Regions from separate parts of the Vibrio sp. Vf1514 genome, predicted to be linked through region 1. Evidence: predicted binding sites of a transcription regulator. Region 1 holds the regulator's gene; the other holds the start of a gene.
What was found. Region 1 encodes PurR, which represses purine synthesis genes. Its sites were predicted from a motif close to TNANGNAAACGTTTNCNTNA; they were not measured.

Region 1 (7,583 bases):
GTGAGGCATGCCTTCCAAAACGTGAGGAATGTTACCGCAAACCGCATTCTTATAAACCAGACCGTGATAGTTATAGAACATCACCGACACCATGCCGCCCGGTCGGACTTGCGTCAGCAAATTCTCCAGCGCGGGTTTTGGCTCCGCTAACCATTCCATCACGGCGTGGAACATGACAATATCCACCGGGTCGGATAGGTGGTCCTGAATGGACTGAACCGGTGAATGAACCAAGCGATACTGCGCAAGCAGTCCGTGATTTGCAATATCCTTCTCTGCCAGTTGCAGCATTTCAGAAGACAGATCACACAAGGTGACCCGGTGGCCTAGCTTGGCGAGTTTTTGTGACATTTGCGCAAGCCCCCCGCCTGCATCTAATACGTGCAAAGGGGCGCTAGCTTTGTCAAAATGCGATAGCAATTGCAGTAAATCTTCCCAAACAATGACTTGGCGGATCTCGCCTTTGTCAGAGCCGTATATATTTTTTGCAAATTTGTGGGCAATATCGTCGAAATTGCGATCTTCTGTCACAGTGGCTTGAGTTATGATAATCAATCGTGCTGCTATTCTGTCATAGGAATGGCAGGAATAAAGAGGCTTTAGCCCTTTTTATTATCAAGTGCTGTTTTTTCGGACTATTTGTTTATGTTTGAGCTGAAAAAAATTGTTTCTTCTTTACTGATGCCTCTTCCGGCGTTGTTGATTATTGGTTTTGTGGGCCTGATGCTGATCATGTTCACGGCCAAACGCAAAACCGGATGCCTTGTTGTTTTGTTTTCCCTGTTTGGCATCTTCCTTATTTCATTCCAACCCGTCTCAAGTCGTTTGCTGATGCCGTTAGAACGTCAGTATTCCGCCTTTTTGCCGGTTGACGGCACAATTGATTACGTCATGGTGCTGGGCAATGGTCATGTCGTCGATGACCAGATCCCCCCCACGTCAGAGTTAAGTCGTGCCGCGTTAATGCGCCTTGCCGAAGGCATTCGTGTCATGCGCATGTATCCAGGTTCCAAACTGATTCTCTCAGGCTACGCCGGTGGCAGTGAGTTCAGTCATGCTCGCATGTTAGCGCGTGTCGCATTGGCGCTGGGCGTTGCCAAATCCGATATCATCTTGCTGGAAACAGCCAAAGATACGTGGGAAGAAGCGCGTCAAGCGGCAGCGTTTGTACAACAACGTCGTTTGGTGCTCGTGACGTCAGCAAGTCACATGCAGCGCGCACTGAATGAATTCCATTCCGCCGGTTTACAGCCGATCCCAGCGCCAACCAACTACTTGGCGCAAGCCAGCATTAGCCAGCCGTGGGATAAGTACACGCCAAAAGCGCTGTACTTAGAACAGACGGAACATTACTGGTACGAAAGCATGGGCATGCTATGGCAATCGCTGCGTGATTGGGTTGCCGGTCATGAACAAACCGCACCAATCAACAACGCAGAAACCACACTGCCCTAACTTTGGCATGCTGCGCAAGCGACAAAAAAAACACCAGCAATTGCTGGTCTTTTTTATGTACATCTTTACGCGCATCGGTGGCGACTTTTCGCTGGTATTAATCACCAGCGAACATGTAACCTTCACCGTGAACTGTCACAAAGATCTGTGGGTTCTTCGGATCAAATTCCATCTTCGCACGCATGCGACGGATCAACACATCAATAGTGCGATCATTCGGCGCATCCACTCGATGACTGATCATATTCAAAATGCGCTCGCGACTGAGCACCTGATTGGGATACGCCGACAACGCAACCAATAGCTCATATTCGGCTTTGGTGAGTCGAACCGGCTCGCCATTGCGCGTTAATGAGCGGCGCTGAATATCAAACGTCCACTCCCCGAAACGCACCAATTTATCGTTGTCCGGTTCCGGTTCTGGCAATGTGCGACCCGCGATGGCGATGCGCCACAGCAAATTTTTTACGCGAACCAATAGTTCACGCAGTTCAAGAGGTTTGGTGACGTAATCATCGGCGCCCATTTCGAGGCCAATGATTCGATCAATGCTATCCGTGCGTCCAGTGACCAGAATAATTCCTATATCTGATTGACTGCGAAGTTCTCGCGTCAGCAGCAATCCATCTTCACCCGGTAAGTTGATGTCTAACATCACTAGGTCGATGTCATGCTCACTGAGCGCCTGACGCATCGCCACCCCATTCTCAGCTTCTGTCACTTGATACCCTTCTTTTTGAAAGTATCCAGCCAGTTTGCTGCGGGTCACGATGTCGTCTTCAACAACTAAAATGTGATAGCTCATTGACACCACTTTATGTCCACTATGAATACCCGTCATTCTATTCATAAACAGTCATAATTCTAGCATCTCAACCAAAAACATCAGAGTTTATTGATTCAAAGCAATCTCCTGACAAACCGTTAATTTACCGACTTATTTGTTCATATTTTTTCACGCATTGCGTTATTGCTATTCACAATTATTGTTTAGACTTAGAGGAAGAGAGTATTCGGAGTCAACCCATGCAGGAAATCAAAGTCTTTAACGAAAAGCGTGCCGAAATTTATTGGTGGCTGTCGAGCTTATTTAGTAAAGAGCTCAGTGACAAAGAGATTGAACAATATCATTCCCCTCAAATTCGCGCCTTCCTCGGCGGGCTGGGCGAAAACGCCGGGCTGCACGCTGCCGTCACACATTTGGTGGATGCCCTCAACCGATTGATGGACCGTGAGGATGCACGCCTCGAACTTGCCGCTGACTTTTGCGATCTGTTTTTAAAATCAGATAAAGATTCCGCGCTGCCTTACGCCTCGGTGTACATCGGCCAAACCGGATTACTCAACGACACGCCAGCGCAAGCAATGGCTGAACTGCTGAAAAAACACGGCGTCACCACGCATGAAACATTGAATGAGCCTGCCGACCATTTGGCGATTGAACTCGACTTTTTAGGCCACCTCATCATTCGCAGTAATGAGCTGGAAAAAGAGGCGCATATGGAGCGCGCATTCGCCGAACAAGCTGCATTCATTCAAACCCATTTAATGCGGTGGGCGCCCCAATTTGCCACGCGCTGCCAGTCACTGGATCAATTCGGTTTCTATGCCGCGGTGACCGAACTGTTGGTGGCATTCCTCGAACTCGACTTGGCTTATTTAGCCGACGAATAGTTCGCTATCGTGCTCACAAATTGACGAATATACCGTGAACTTTGTGATGATCATTTGATCTCATCCGATGAATTTCATTGCGAGTTCACGCGTAGCAGTCTAGAATCTTGACCGCAAACGATAAAAATATGAATTGAAGATGCAAACCGCTGTTTAAAAGCGGTTTTTGTGTTTTTACTACTTATAGGCTTCACTTTGTGTACCGCCTAATCGCTGCTGGACTTGATCGCGCGAAGTTTTTTCGCATTCAGCAGTCATCGACAGGACTAACCTATGGCTACGATTAAAGACGTTGCACGCCTTGCTGGCGTATCAACAACAACCGTATCTCACGTAATCAACAAGACTCGTTTTGTTGCAGAAACCACACAAGAAAAAGTGATGGAAGCGGTAAAAGAGCTGAACTACGCGCCAAGCGCGGTCGCTCGCAGCTTAAAATGCAACACCACTCGCACCATCGGCATGCTCGTGACGCAATCGACCAACCTCTTCTTCTCTGAAGTAATCGATGGAGTGGAAAGCTACTGCTACCGTCAGGGCTACACCTTGATTCTATGTAACACCGGCGGCATTTACGAAAAGCAACGCGACTATATCCGCATGCTGGCAGAAAAGCGTGTGGACGGCATTCTAGTGATGTGTTCTGACCTGACCGAAGAACTGTTGGAAATGCTGGAAAGTCACTCAGACATTCCCAAAGTGATCATGGACTGGGGCCCAGAAACCTCACAAGCCGACAAAATCATTGATAACTCCGAAGAAGGGGGTTACCTGGCGACGAAATACCTGACTGATCGAGGTCATACGGATATCGCCTGCCTAAGCGGCCACTTCGTGAAAGCTGCGTGTCAGGAACGCATTGCTGGTTTCCGCCGTGCCATGGCAGAAGCAAATCTGCCCGTGCGTGAAGACTGGATTTTGGAAGGCAACTTTGAATGTGATACCGCTGTCCTGGCAGCTGATAAAATCATCGCGATGGACAAACGTCCGACCGCAGTATTCTGTTTCAATGACACCATGGCACTGGGCCTAATCAGCCGCTTACAACAACGTGGCATTCGCGTTCCGGATGACATGTCGGTGATTGGTTACGACAACATTGAACTGGCCGAATACTTCTCACCACCGCTGACCACCATCCACCAACCGAAACGCCGTGTGGGTAAAAACGCCTTCGAAATTTTGCTGGAACGCATCAAGGATAAAGAGCACGAGCGCCGTATATTCGAGATGCACCCTGAGATTGTTGAACGCGACACCGTAAAAGACTTGACAAAACAATAACTTTGCCGAAAATCTGTCTATCTAATGTTGCATACTCATACAAAAAACGTGTGAATTCAGTTGCAATAGTTAGAGACATATATTTGAATGACATCACATTTACATCAAGTAAATGTGATGCTTATTCAAACTTTTGATTATCCTTTTCTAAAGGAAATGTCACGCACAGGGCAAACCATCTGAAAAGGTGGGACGCAAAGCCTCCGGCCTAAACCCAATTTTGGGTAGGTAGCGGGGTTACCGATGGCAAAAATGCATATATTAAGAAGTTGACTCCTAACTGACACACTCATTGCATTCTTTTGCTACTTTCTCGGACCTGACTTTGGTGGCGTATTAATTAATACACCGAGACTTACAGCATGGATAAACCAATACTAAAAGATTCGATGCGGCTCTTTGAGCAACTTGGACGCGTTAAATCTCGTTCAATGTTTGGTGGCTTTGGGATTTTTGTCGATGACACAATGTTCGCATTGGTGGTCAATGACAGACTCCACATTCGCGCCGACGACGCTTCAACCGCAAAATTCAAGCAACAAGGCTACGAGCCTTATGTTTACAAAAAACGCGGATTCCCCGTAGTGACTAAGTATTTCGCTTTGCCGGAAGACTGCTGGTCAGACACGGGCCGTATTCTCGATGACGCTAAATCGGCACTCACTGTGGCAAAATCTGAGCGAGAGACTCAAGCCCAGGCGAAACCCGATCGTTTGAAAGATCTCCCTAACCTGCGCCTTGCGACCGAACGGATGCTGAAAAAAGCCGGTATCGAAACGGTGGAAGCGCTGCAGGAGAAAGGTGCCGTAGAAGCATACAAAGCCGTTCGACAATCACATTCTTCAGATGTCGGCTTAGAACTGCTATGGGCACTGGAAGGCGCAATTGAGGGGAAACACTGGTCGGTGATCCCTCAAACTCGCCGCGACGAGTTGTTACAACGTTTGTCGTAAACCTTTTTGAGAGCAACTTCACTAAAAGCATCCGTTCGCGGGTGCTTTTTCTTTGAAAGAAAAGATCGCTTTTCCCTGTCTGGTTACGTATACCTATTACCATCATCTCGTGGGAATCTTCAATGAGTAAAAAGCTGATTTTGGGCCTCATCTTAATCGCCGTGATCGTCGCGCTGGCGACCACGTTTGGCCAATACCTGACACTCGACAATGCCAAAGCCCAGCAAGCACTACTGGCCGACTATATTGATCAGCATGTGGTCACTGCCGCGCTGATCTACTTTCTCAGTTACGTCTTCATCACTGCGTTCTCCATTCCCGGTGCAGCCGTTGTGACCTTGCTTGGCGCAGCATTATTCGGCTTCTGGCTCAGCCTGTTACTGGTCTCATTTGCCAGCACCATCGGTGCCACACTGGCGTTTCTGAGCAGCCGCTATCTGTTAAAAGAGTGGGTACAGACTCGATTTGGCGACAAACTCCATGCCGTCAATCAAGGCATGGCTCGAGACGGCGCCTTTTATTTGCTCTCCCTGCGCCTTATCCCGGTGTTTCCATTTTTCCTGATCAACCTGCTGATGGGATTAAGCCCGATTGCGCTAACGCGCTACTATTGGGTCAGTCAGTTGGGCATGTTGCCGGGCACGGCGGTCTACATCAATGCTGGCACACAACTAGCGCAGATCGACTCACTTTCTGGCATCATTTCACCAGCCGTTTTGCTCTCATTTGCGTTGCTCGGGTTGTTTCCATTGCTCATGAAATGGGTGATGAACCGCATCACGCGCTACTCAACAAATGACGCTGCCTGAGATGAAGATTTACATTGCTCACAATCCCACTGACGCGCATCTGTTGTGTGAACTGCTCAAACAGGCGCACATTCAGTGTGAAGTGCGGGGTGAAGGATTATTTGGTCTGCGGGGAGAATTGCCCCTGAGTGAGGATACCGAGCCATATATCTGGCTGCTGGATGAAGCCCAATATGCCAAAGCGCAAGCCATCATTGCGGATTATCAACGTCCACTCAGTGCGCAAGACACGCAGCCTTGGCGCTGCACGTACTGCGGAGAGGTCAACGAAGGCCAGTTTGCCATCTGCTGGCAATGTGGCCACATCGACGACCCCGCGGAATGAGCAATCACGACGCGGTATGAAAAACTCGCGGCACAGCCGTGTCAATGCGCTGACGGGCGAGCTTGTTGCTGAATGAACTGAATCGACACCTGATTAAATAGCTCTGGCTGTTCCACATTGCACACGTGGCCGCAGTTCGGAATTTCATGTAGTTCACTTTGGCGATGCGCCGCGACCATCTCTTTGACCGGTTGAATAAACATGTAGTCCCGCTCCCCCATCAAATACAACGTTGGGATCGCTAGCTCGCGGTCTTTGAAATAGCGCATCAACGGGTTTACTTCAGCCGTGAGTGTGAACCAGCGTTTAAATTCTTTCTGACACAGGTTCTTCGCTTCACGAATAAACAGATGTCGAGATTCTTTTTGGCTACGTTGTGGCATCACAATGTAAGCGAATAGCCGGTAGAGCCACATATAAGGAATGATGTGTTTACTCAGATGGCCGAGTTTCACCAGCACCTGAGAGCGCACATTGAGCCGAGTCACTGCCCCACCCAAAACCATAGAACGCACGCGCCCTGCCGCCATTTCGGCCACATTGCGCACGATGATGGTGCCCAGCGACATGCCGACAAAATGCGCCGATTGAATCTTAAGATGATCCAGCACGCGCAACACATCAAGAGTGACCGTTTGGAAGGTATAGCGATTGGCCATCAGATCTTTGAATAACTCACCCGAACGTCCGTGCCCGCGCAGGTCAATCAACAGCAAATTAAAATGCTGACGATACGCTTTGATCTGCTTGAACCAGATGGAGGAACTCCCTCCGGCGCCATGCACAAACACCACCCATTCCGGGCTGGTCGGATGCAAGAACGTTTTGTGAAACAGCAAACTGTGAGTCATGAACACCACTGAAGATGCGAGTTGTTAACGGCGCAAAGACTACCACAAAGCGCCTCCTCAATTGCACAGGAGATGTAAAAATCTGTTTGGTGGATCGTTTACGTCGCTAAAAAAACAGAGCGCCGAGGCGCTCTGTTGTGTGTCGTTAGTCAAAAATCGCCAGCCGATACATCTTGATATAATCAAGGGCCGATTCTTTCCAACTGAAATCTTTCTGCATCGCGCGCTGCTG
Region 2 (7,583 bases), 560 kb from region 1:
TGAAAACCGTCCGGGCTACCCTGGTATCGCCATTTCTGACCCAAGCCACCTGTCTTGTGTGAGCAACGATTTTGGCTACGATTTCGTCTTCTCTCGTTATGTGGAAGCCGTGGGCGCAAAAGGTGATGTGTTGTTCGGTTTGTCGACCTCGGGGAACTCCGGCAACATTCTGAAAGCGATTGAAGCGGCCAAAGCGAAAGGCATGAAAACCATCGCCCTGACAGGGAAAGACGGTGGTAAAATGGCGGGTCTGGCGGATGTTGAAATTCGAGTCCCTCATTTTGGCTACGCCGACCGCATTCAAGAAATCCACATTAAGATTATCCACATCGTGATTCAGTTGATTGAAAAAGAGATGGCATAATCAAAGTGCCCCGGCATGCAGGCTGGGGCGCGAATGACCGCTACCGTGAACGAAGTGGTTTAAAGAAGGAGTAGTTTAAACCATGTGTGAATTGCTCGGCATGAGCGCCAATGTACCCACCGATATTTGTTTCAGTTTCACTGGCTTGATGCAGCGCGGTGGCCGCACGGGCCCGCATCGTGATGGCTGGGGCATTACCTTTTACGAAGGCAAAGGCTTTCGCACCTTCAAAGATCCAAGCCCAAGCTGCCAATCGAAAATTGCGGAGCTGGTGCAGAATTACCCCATCAAAAGTTGCGCGGTGATCAGCCACATTCGTCAAGCGAATCGTGGGGGCGTCAATTTAGAAAATACCCATCCATTTACCCGTGAATTATGGGGACGTTACTGGACGTTCGCGCACAACGGGCAACTCGCCGATTACCAAGATTTGCCGTCTGGGCGCCATCGCCCGGTGGGCCAGACAGACAGTGAAGCTGCATTCTGTTGGCTGCTGGATGAACTGGAAAAACACTATCCGGATATTCCACAGGACATGGCGGGTGTGTTCGCATTCGTGGCTCAATTGTGTGATCAACTGCGTGAGAAGGGCGTGTTCAACATGCTGCTGTCCGACGGTGAATACGTGATGAGTTATTGCACCAATCATCTCTATTGGATCACACGTCGCGCGCCGTTTGGTCATGCCACCTTGCTTGATGAAGACGTCGAGATTAACTTTCAGGAAGAAACCACGCCCAATGATGTGGTGTCGGTGATTGCGACTCAGCCGCTGACGGGCAACGAAGTGTGGCAGAAGATGAAACCAGGAGAATATAACCTGTTTCATTTTGGTGAGCTGATCGACAGTAACGTGGGGATGCTCAGCGACGTCGCGTATGTGGCTGGCCGCCCTGGCGATCAGTCGCCGAAATCGCCGCTGGAATAGACGCGTTAAGCAATCAAACGGACATAAAAAAGGGTTGATCCACGATCAACCCTTTTTCTGTTTTCAACCGAGTGGTTCGTGACCTTACTCGTCGGCGTAACCATGCATGCCGAGCGGTTGCCCGTCTAAGAAGGCTTTGCCTTCTTTCATCTCAAGGCGACCTTCGACGAACCATTGCGTGACCAACGGGTAAATGCGGTACTCTTGCGATTGCACACGCTTGGTCAGTGTTTCGACCGTGTCTTCATCAAAAATAGGCACGCGCGCTTGCAGAATGACCGGGCCACCATCGAGTTGCTCGGTCACGAAGTGAACACTGGTGCCATGCTCTTCGTCGCCGGCGTGAATCGCACGTTGGTACGTGTTCAGGCCCGGATATTTCGGGAGCAATGACGGGTGCAGGTTAATCATACGGCCAAGGTAATGGCGTACAAATTCGTTGCTCAGAATACGCATGTAACCGGCAAGGACAATCAGGTCCGGCTGATATTCATCGATCTGTTGCATCAACGCGTAATCAAAAGCATCACGAGTCTCAAACGCTTTTGGATCGATAAAGATGGCAGCCGCCCCTGCTTTTTTAGCTCGTTCTAAGCCATAAGCAGTTGCTTTGTTTGAAAAAACAGCCGTTACTTTGCCATCGTGAATACTTGTTTCACAAGCATCGATGATCGCTTGTAAATTGGAACCATTTCCTGAAACTAAAACAACAATACTCTTCATGGATTATTTGATCTCTACTTGTTCTTCATGGTCCTGAGCTGTTGCGATTTCACCGATCACCCATGCGTTTTCGCCTTCTTGTTTCAAAAGCGCAACCGCTGCTTGTGCTTGATCTTTTGGCAGCGCAATCACAAGGCCAACACCACAGTTGAATGTACGGTACATTTCGTGCGTGTTGACGTTGCCTTTCTCTTGCAACCATTGGAAGATCACCGGCCATTCCCAGCTGCTACCGTCGATCACAGCTTTGGTGCCTTGTGGCAGAACGCGAGGGATGTTTTCCCAGAAGCCACCGCCAGTGATGTGAGAAATCGCATGAATGTCATGCTCAGCAATCAGTTTTAAACCTGATTGGATGTAAATTTTTGTTGGTTGCAGAAGGTGTTCACCGATGGTTTTCCCTTCCAGCATTTCGTTTTTATCTGCGCCCGATACTTCTAGAATCTTACGAACCAGAGAGTAACCGTTGGAGTGTGGACCGCTTGAACCGACGGCGATCAGTGCATCACCCGCAGCCACTTTGCTGCCGTCGATGATGTCTTCTTTTTCGACCACGCCGACACAGAAACCGGCCACGTCGTAGTCTTCACCTTCGTACATGCCGGGCATTTCAGCGGTTTCGCCGCCAATCAGCGCACAGCCGGCTTGCACACAGCCGTCAGCGATGCCAGATACTACATCTGCTGCCGTGTCCACGTCCAGTTTGCCTGTGGCGTAGTAGTCAAGGAAGAACAATGGTTCTGCACCTTGAACGATCAAATCGTTCACACACATCGCGACCAAGTCGATACCGATGGTGTCGTGCTTTTTCATATCCAAAGCAAGACGCAGTTTCGTGCCCACACCGTCTGTACCAGAAACCAGTACAGGCTGTTTGTATTTTGTTGGGAGTTCACACAATGCACCAAAGCCACCAATGCCACCCATTACTTCAGGGCGACGAGTACGCTTTACTGCACCTTTAATTCGTTCAACAAGCGCATTGCCTGCATCGATATCTACGCCTGCATCTTTGTAGCTAAGAGAAGTGTTGTTGCCGCTCACGGGGAAAGTCCTCGATCTAGTTGGATATGAAAACGGCGCTATTCTACAGGGCTTAAATCAAAAAGGAAAACGTTTGCGTCAGTTTTTTTGCACTCTTTTTTAGCGCAAAAGCCTTGACTGAACGTTTGCGTTTTACTTTCGTCGATGGTGTTCATTTGAGCGGGTGGCGCGTTTTATTTGACGATGCCAACGTGCCACATATTGACGAGGCAAGGCCATGACGACATTGACCCGCTAAAAAACATGGAGAAACGTCAACATGCCTAGTAAATCGGTGTATAATCCGAAGGTTTGTTTAAATTATGCCGGAGATGGAAATGAAAGTTGTTGAAGTTAAGCACCCTCTAGTGAAACATAAAATTGGCCTGATGCGAGAAGGTGATATCAGCACAAAACGTTTTCGTGAGCTAGCGACCGAAGTCGGTAGCCTGCTGACTTATGAAGCGACTGCGGACTTTGAAACAGAGAAAGTCACCATCGAAGGTTGGAATGGTCCGGTTGAAGTTGACCAGATCAAAGGGAAGAAAGTGACTGTGGTGCCGATTCTTCGTGCGGGTTTAGGCATGATGGACGGCGTTCTGGAGCACATTCCAAGTGCGCGCATCAGTGTGGTGGGGATCTACCGTGATGAAGAAACCTTGGAACCTGTTCCTTACTTCAACAAGCTCGCATCAAACATTGAAGAGCGTATCGCGCTGGTGGTTGACCCAATGCTAGCCACAGGTGGCTCTATGATTGCGACCATCGATCTGCTGAAAGAGAAAGGCTGTAACCAATTTAAGATTTTGGTTCTCGTTGCGGCTCCAGAAGGGATTGAAGCGCTGGAAAAAGCCCACCCAGACGTTGAACTGTACACGGCTGCTATCGATAAGAAACTGAACGACAAAGGTTACATCGTTCCGGGTCTTGGCGATGCAGGTGACAAAATCTTCGGTACGAAGTAAGCCACGAATACTTCGCGAAACAGATCAAAAAGGGAGCCCGCGCTCCCTTTTTCTTTATCTGCAATTTATTTTTTCAGACGCAACGTGCCGCCTTGGCGTGCTGCGGCAGGTTTGCCGGCGGACGCGGGTTTACCTGAGTGATGGAAACCTGTGCTTTTCGGTTTGCGATCCGCTCGGTTGTCGGCTCGGCTGTTGTCTGGGCGCTCCGAGCGTGTTTTGCCTTTTTTAGAATTTGGCGCGTGACGAAACTCATCGGCATTGTGGCCGCGGAACGTTTTCGGATTGCGGCGCGCTTTCGACGGCTGGTTTTCTTCACGGCTATCAAACAGCTTGGCATCGGTCGCTTTGCGAATGCGTTGGCCTTGGCTATCCACACGTGATGCCTCTTCTGTGCCGCTGGATGCTTCACACATCGCCAGAATTTCAGCCACTTCCGCCTCGGTCAGGTAGCGCCATTTGCCGTTTGGAATGCCATCGAGCGAAATATTCATGATGCGCACTCGACGCAGTTTGAAAACCTCATAACCCAGCGCTTCACACATACGGCGAATCTGACGGTTGAGTCCCTGAGTGAGCACAATTCGAAATGAGAATTTGGTTTCTTGTGTCACTTTACATGGCAAGGTGACCGTATCAAGAATTCGCACGCCAGATGACATCTGTTTGATGAAATCGGCAGTGATCGCTTTGTCCACACGCACCACGTACTCTTTTTCGTGGTTATTGCCGGCGCGCAGGATCTTGTTGACGATGTCGCCATCATTGGTCAGAAAAATCAAACCATCGGATGGTTTATCCAAGCGGCCAATAGGGAAAATCCGTTTGTGGTGACCAATGAAGTCGACGATGTTCCCCGGAACGTCACGTTCAGTCGTACAGGTAATACCGGTCGGTTTATTGAGCGCAATGTATACGGGTTTTTCTTTGCTGCGCAGCGGCTTGTCGTCAATGCACACCTCGTCGTCATCGCTGACTTTGGTGCCCATTTCTGGCAGTTGGCCATTGATGGTGACACGGCCTTGTTCAATCAATTTGTCTGCTTCGCGGCGAGAACAAAAGCCAGTTTCACTGATGTATTTGTTCAAACGTTTTTCGGTTGGTGTCGACATAGGATCTCCTGACGTTTCACAACGGAATGGTTAATTTATCAACAGCAATGCTGTCAAAAGAGCGGCATTGTACCAGCTCACAGGCTTCAGCCAAGTCGTTTCTGATGACGTTCGCGGTTTTCACTTTTCTTGTCGACGCTTTTTTTCAGCAAAACGTATACGGCGCCGCTGCCGCCATGAAAGCGTTGCGCGCTGTGAGCACATTGCACATCCTGAATCTGGCTCAGCCAATGGGCGACAAAACTTTTCATTAATGCTGGCGGGGTCGACCGTTCACCGCGGCCATGCACGATGACGACGGTGCGAATGTCCAGGCGCATGCATTGTTTTAAGAAAGAGACCACCTCATCGCGGCCTTCTTTCAGGGTTTTACGGTGCAGATCCAAACGGGCTTGAATGGGGTATTTCCCCAACCGCAGTTTGCGATACACACCGTCCTGCACGCCGTCGCGTTTGAATTCAATCAAATCGTCCGGTTTGATCATCGGGGCGTGATCAATCGAAAGAAAATCGGGGTCGCCATCGGAGAGGCTAACTGCCGCTTCGCGTTTGGCCAGTTGAGCATCGCTGACGGTGTGGTGTTTCTTGAGTTCAGCGGTGTCGTTTTTAAGCGGTTTGACATCGCCCATCATCTGCTGAAACAGCTCGAAATCATCCTGAGACATAGTGGCATCTCGAAATCAGTGTGGAATGCGGGAATTATACCAACCGAATGGGCAATATGATCAATTGCAGGCAATAAAAAACCGGAGTAGACAAGCAATCTACTCCGGTGCATAGCGTCACTCTATTGTTCAATAGAGGCTAAGCGATCTAGTGAGGAGATTTGTCGTTCATGACTTTGTAGACGAAGAAACCGCCGTAAAACAGCATCAGACCTAAAGCGCCAAAAATTACTATCATGGAAGATAGTCCCACAGCATTACCAAATAGGAGATCCAGCCAAAAGTCCATGTTTCCTCCAAAGCGTTCGAAGACAGGGCTAAGGTAAAAGCTGCACAGCATCGCGACACTGATCTGGATCAATTGTGTTTCATAGGTTGCTAAAATGTTTACATGGTTGTGTATTTAGTCACATTTTTTACGGGGTTGATTGAGTTTTAGGCGAACGAGCAGTGTTTCGAAAAAATTTCATGGAAAGGACTTGCGTCACGAAACAGAATCCGTAATATACCCAGCGTTCTCGGTGAATAGCGCAGTTTGGTAGCGCATCTGGTTTGGGACCAGAGGGTCGGGGGTTCGAATCCCTCTTCACCGACCATATTTAAAGCCTCAGCAGCAATGCTGGGGCTTTTTCGTTTCTGGCGTTTCCATTTGGCGGGGCAGCGACTTGGGTCGTGGGCTGGAGCGCCAGTCCGATCGAATCCCGCTTCACCGACCCTATTGAAAGCCTCAGCAGCAATGCTGGGGCTTTTTCGTATTTGGCGTTTATTCTTGTACCAAACCCGCAGCGTGTACCGAGGATTTGGTGGTGGAACTGTTAGTAGAACTGACAACCAGCCTTGGTCGATTGGTTGAGACGGGTGACGGTAAAGCCGTTTTGACTCAATAATGCCAGCACATTGTCGTGACCGATAAGATGCAGCGCGCCCACCACCATCAAGTATTGGCCTTGGGGATTGGGTAGAAAGTTACCGGACGTGAGTTTGTTCACCCAATCGTGATTGCGGTTGGTCACGAGAGTGCTTTCCAATTCACTCGAAAATTCATTCAGTTTCATCATATTTTCTAGGTTGGCTTGATCTCCAGCCACCCAGCTATCAATCATGCAGCGCGTCATGGCGTCGCTTTTTTCCCAATCGTCGATGAGTGCTGTCAGCATCTCTTTGCCCGCATCGGGCTGACGCGTGAGCGCATCAATTTGAAACTGCACCGTTTCCAGTGGCAGCACGGCGATGTCATTGGCGGTGGCTTTGGTCATCAGACTAAGATCAACCCCTTCTCCCGGATGAAACCCAAGTTGAAGCAACTGACGAAACTGAATCGATAGTGCTGATTGCCATGGCGGCGCTTGGCGCAGGGTGGGAGGTGTGAGTTCGAGATCGTGGGCAATTTGGTCCAGCATGAACAATTGCTCTTTCGTCAAAACTTGTTCGCTGCTCGGTTGGTTATGTGGGTACACAAGGTCCTGATTCTTTCTGACATCGGCTTCAATGATCAAGCCATCAGCCTGATTGAGTGCTTGATAAATGGGCGTTGGCAGTGGATACATCGACGGTGCCCCGACGTGAATCGAGCCGAGTAACGTGATGGTTAACGAGCCCTTGGTCGCTTGCCAATACAGGGGCTCGGCATGTAGGGCGGGAGCGAACAGCCAGAGAACACAGAAAACCCAGCGGGAGATGTGATGCATGTATCATCCTTTTCGTTGCGAAACGTCGACGTTAAATACGTTGCTTTCCCTGCATTTAAACAGATTTGACAAATAAAACCATTTGATGCGCTTCACAGATTTCTTTTTGAGTTTCTGT

Region 2: the regulator PurR is predicted to act here: its motif matches at 3,121-3,140, upstream of purM (phosphoribosylformylglycinamidine cyclo-ligase).

What each region holds. Positions count from the first base shown of each region.
Region 1 covers NZ_CP197267.1:1,852,778-1,860,360, forward strand. The annotation lists gene cmoM (tRNA uridine 5-oxyacetic acid(34) methyltransferase CmoM) at 1-531, opposite strand, end outside; gene elyC (envelope biogenesis factor ElyC) at 646-1,455, shown strand; gene torR (two-component system response regulator TorR) at 1,553-2,260, opposite strand; gene torD (molecular chaperone TorD) at 2,482-3,129, shown strand; gene purR (HTH-type transcriptional repressor PurR) at 3,403-4,413, shown strand; cyclic di-GMP riboswitch class I at 4,573-4,658, shown strand; gene ACS18Q_RS08560 (TfoX/Sxy family DNA transformation protein) at 4,776-5,366, shown strand; gene ACS18Q_RS08565 (TVP38/TMEM64 family protein) at 5,489-6,175, shown strand; gene ACS18Q_RS08570 (putative signal transducing protein) at 6,177-6,500, shown strand; gene ACS18Q_RS08575 (alpha/beta fold hydrolase) at 6,542-7,351, opposite strand; gene glgA (glycogen synthase GlgA) at 7,497-7,583, opposite strand, start outside.
Region 2 covers NZ_CP197267.1:2,412,074-2,419,656, reverse strand. The annotation lists gene lpcA (D-sedoheptulose 7-phosphate isomerase) at 1-364, shown strand, start outside; gene ACS18Q_RS11245 (class II glutamine amidotransferase) at 447-1,292, shown strand; gene purN (phosphoribosylglycinamide formyltransferase) at 1,377-2,015, opposite strand; gene purM (phosphoribosylformylglycinamidine cyclo-ligase) at 2,019-3,059, opposite strand; gene upp (uracil phosphoribosyltransferase) at 3,377-4,003, shown strand; gene rluF (23S rRNA pseudouridine(2604) synthase RluF) at 4,069-5,112, opposite strand; gene smrA (DNA endonuclease SmrA) at 5,199-5,777, opposite strand; gene ACS18Q_RS11215 (DUF3149 domain-containing protein) at 5,926-6,066, opposite strand; tRNA gene ACS18Q_RS11210 (tRNA-Pro) at 6,297-6,373, shown strand; gene ACS18Q_RS11205 (TraB/GumN family protein) at 6,593-7,465, opposite strand.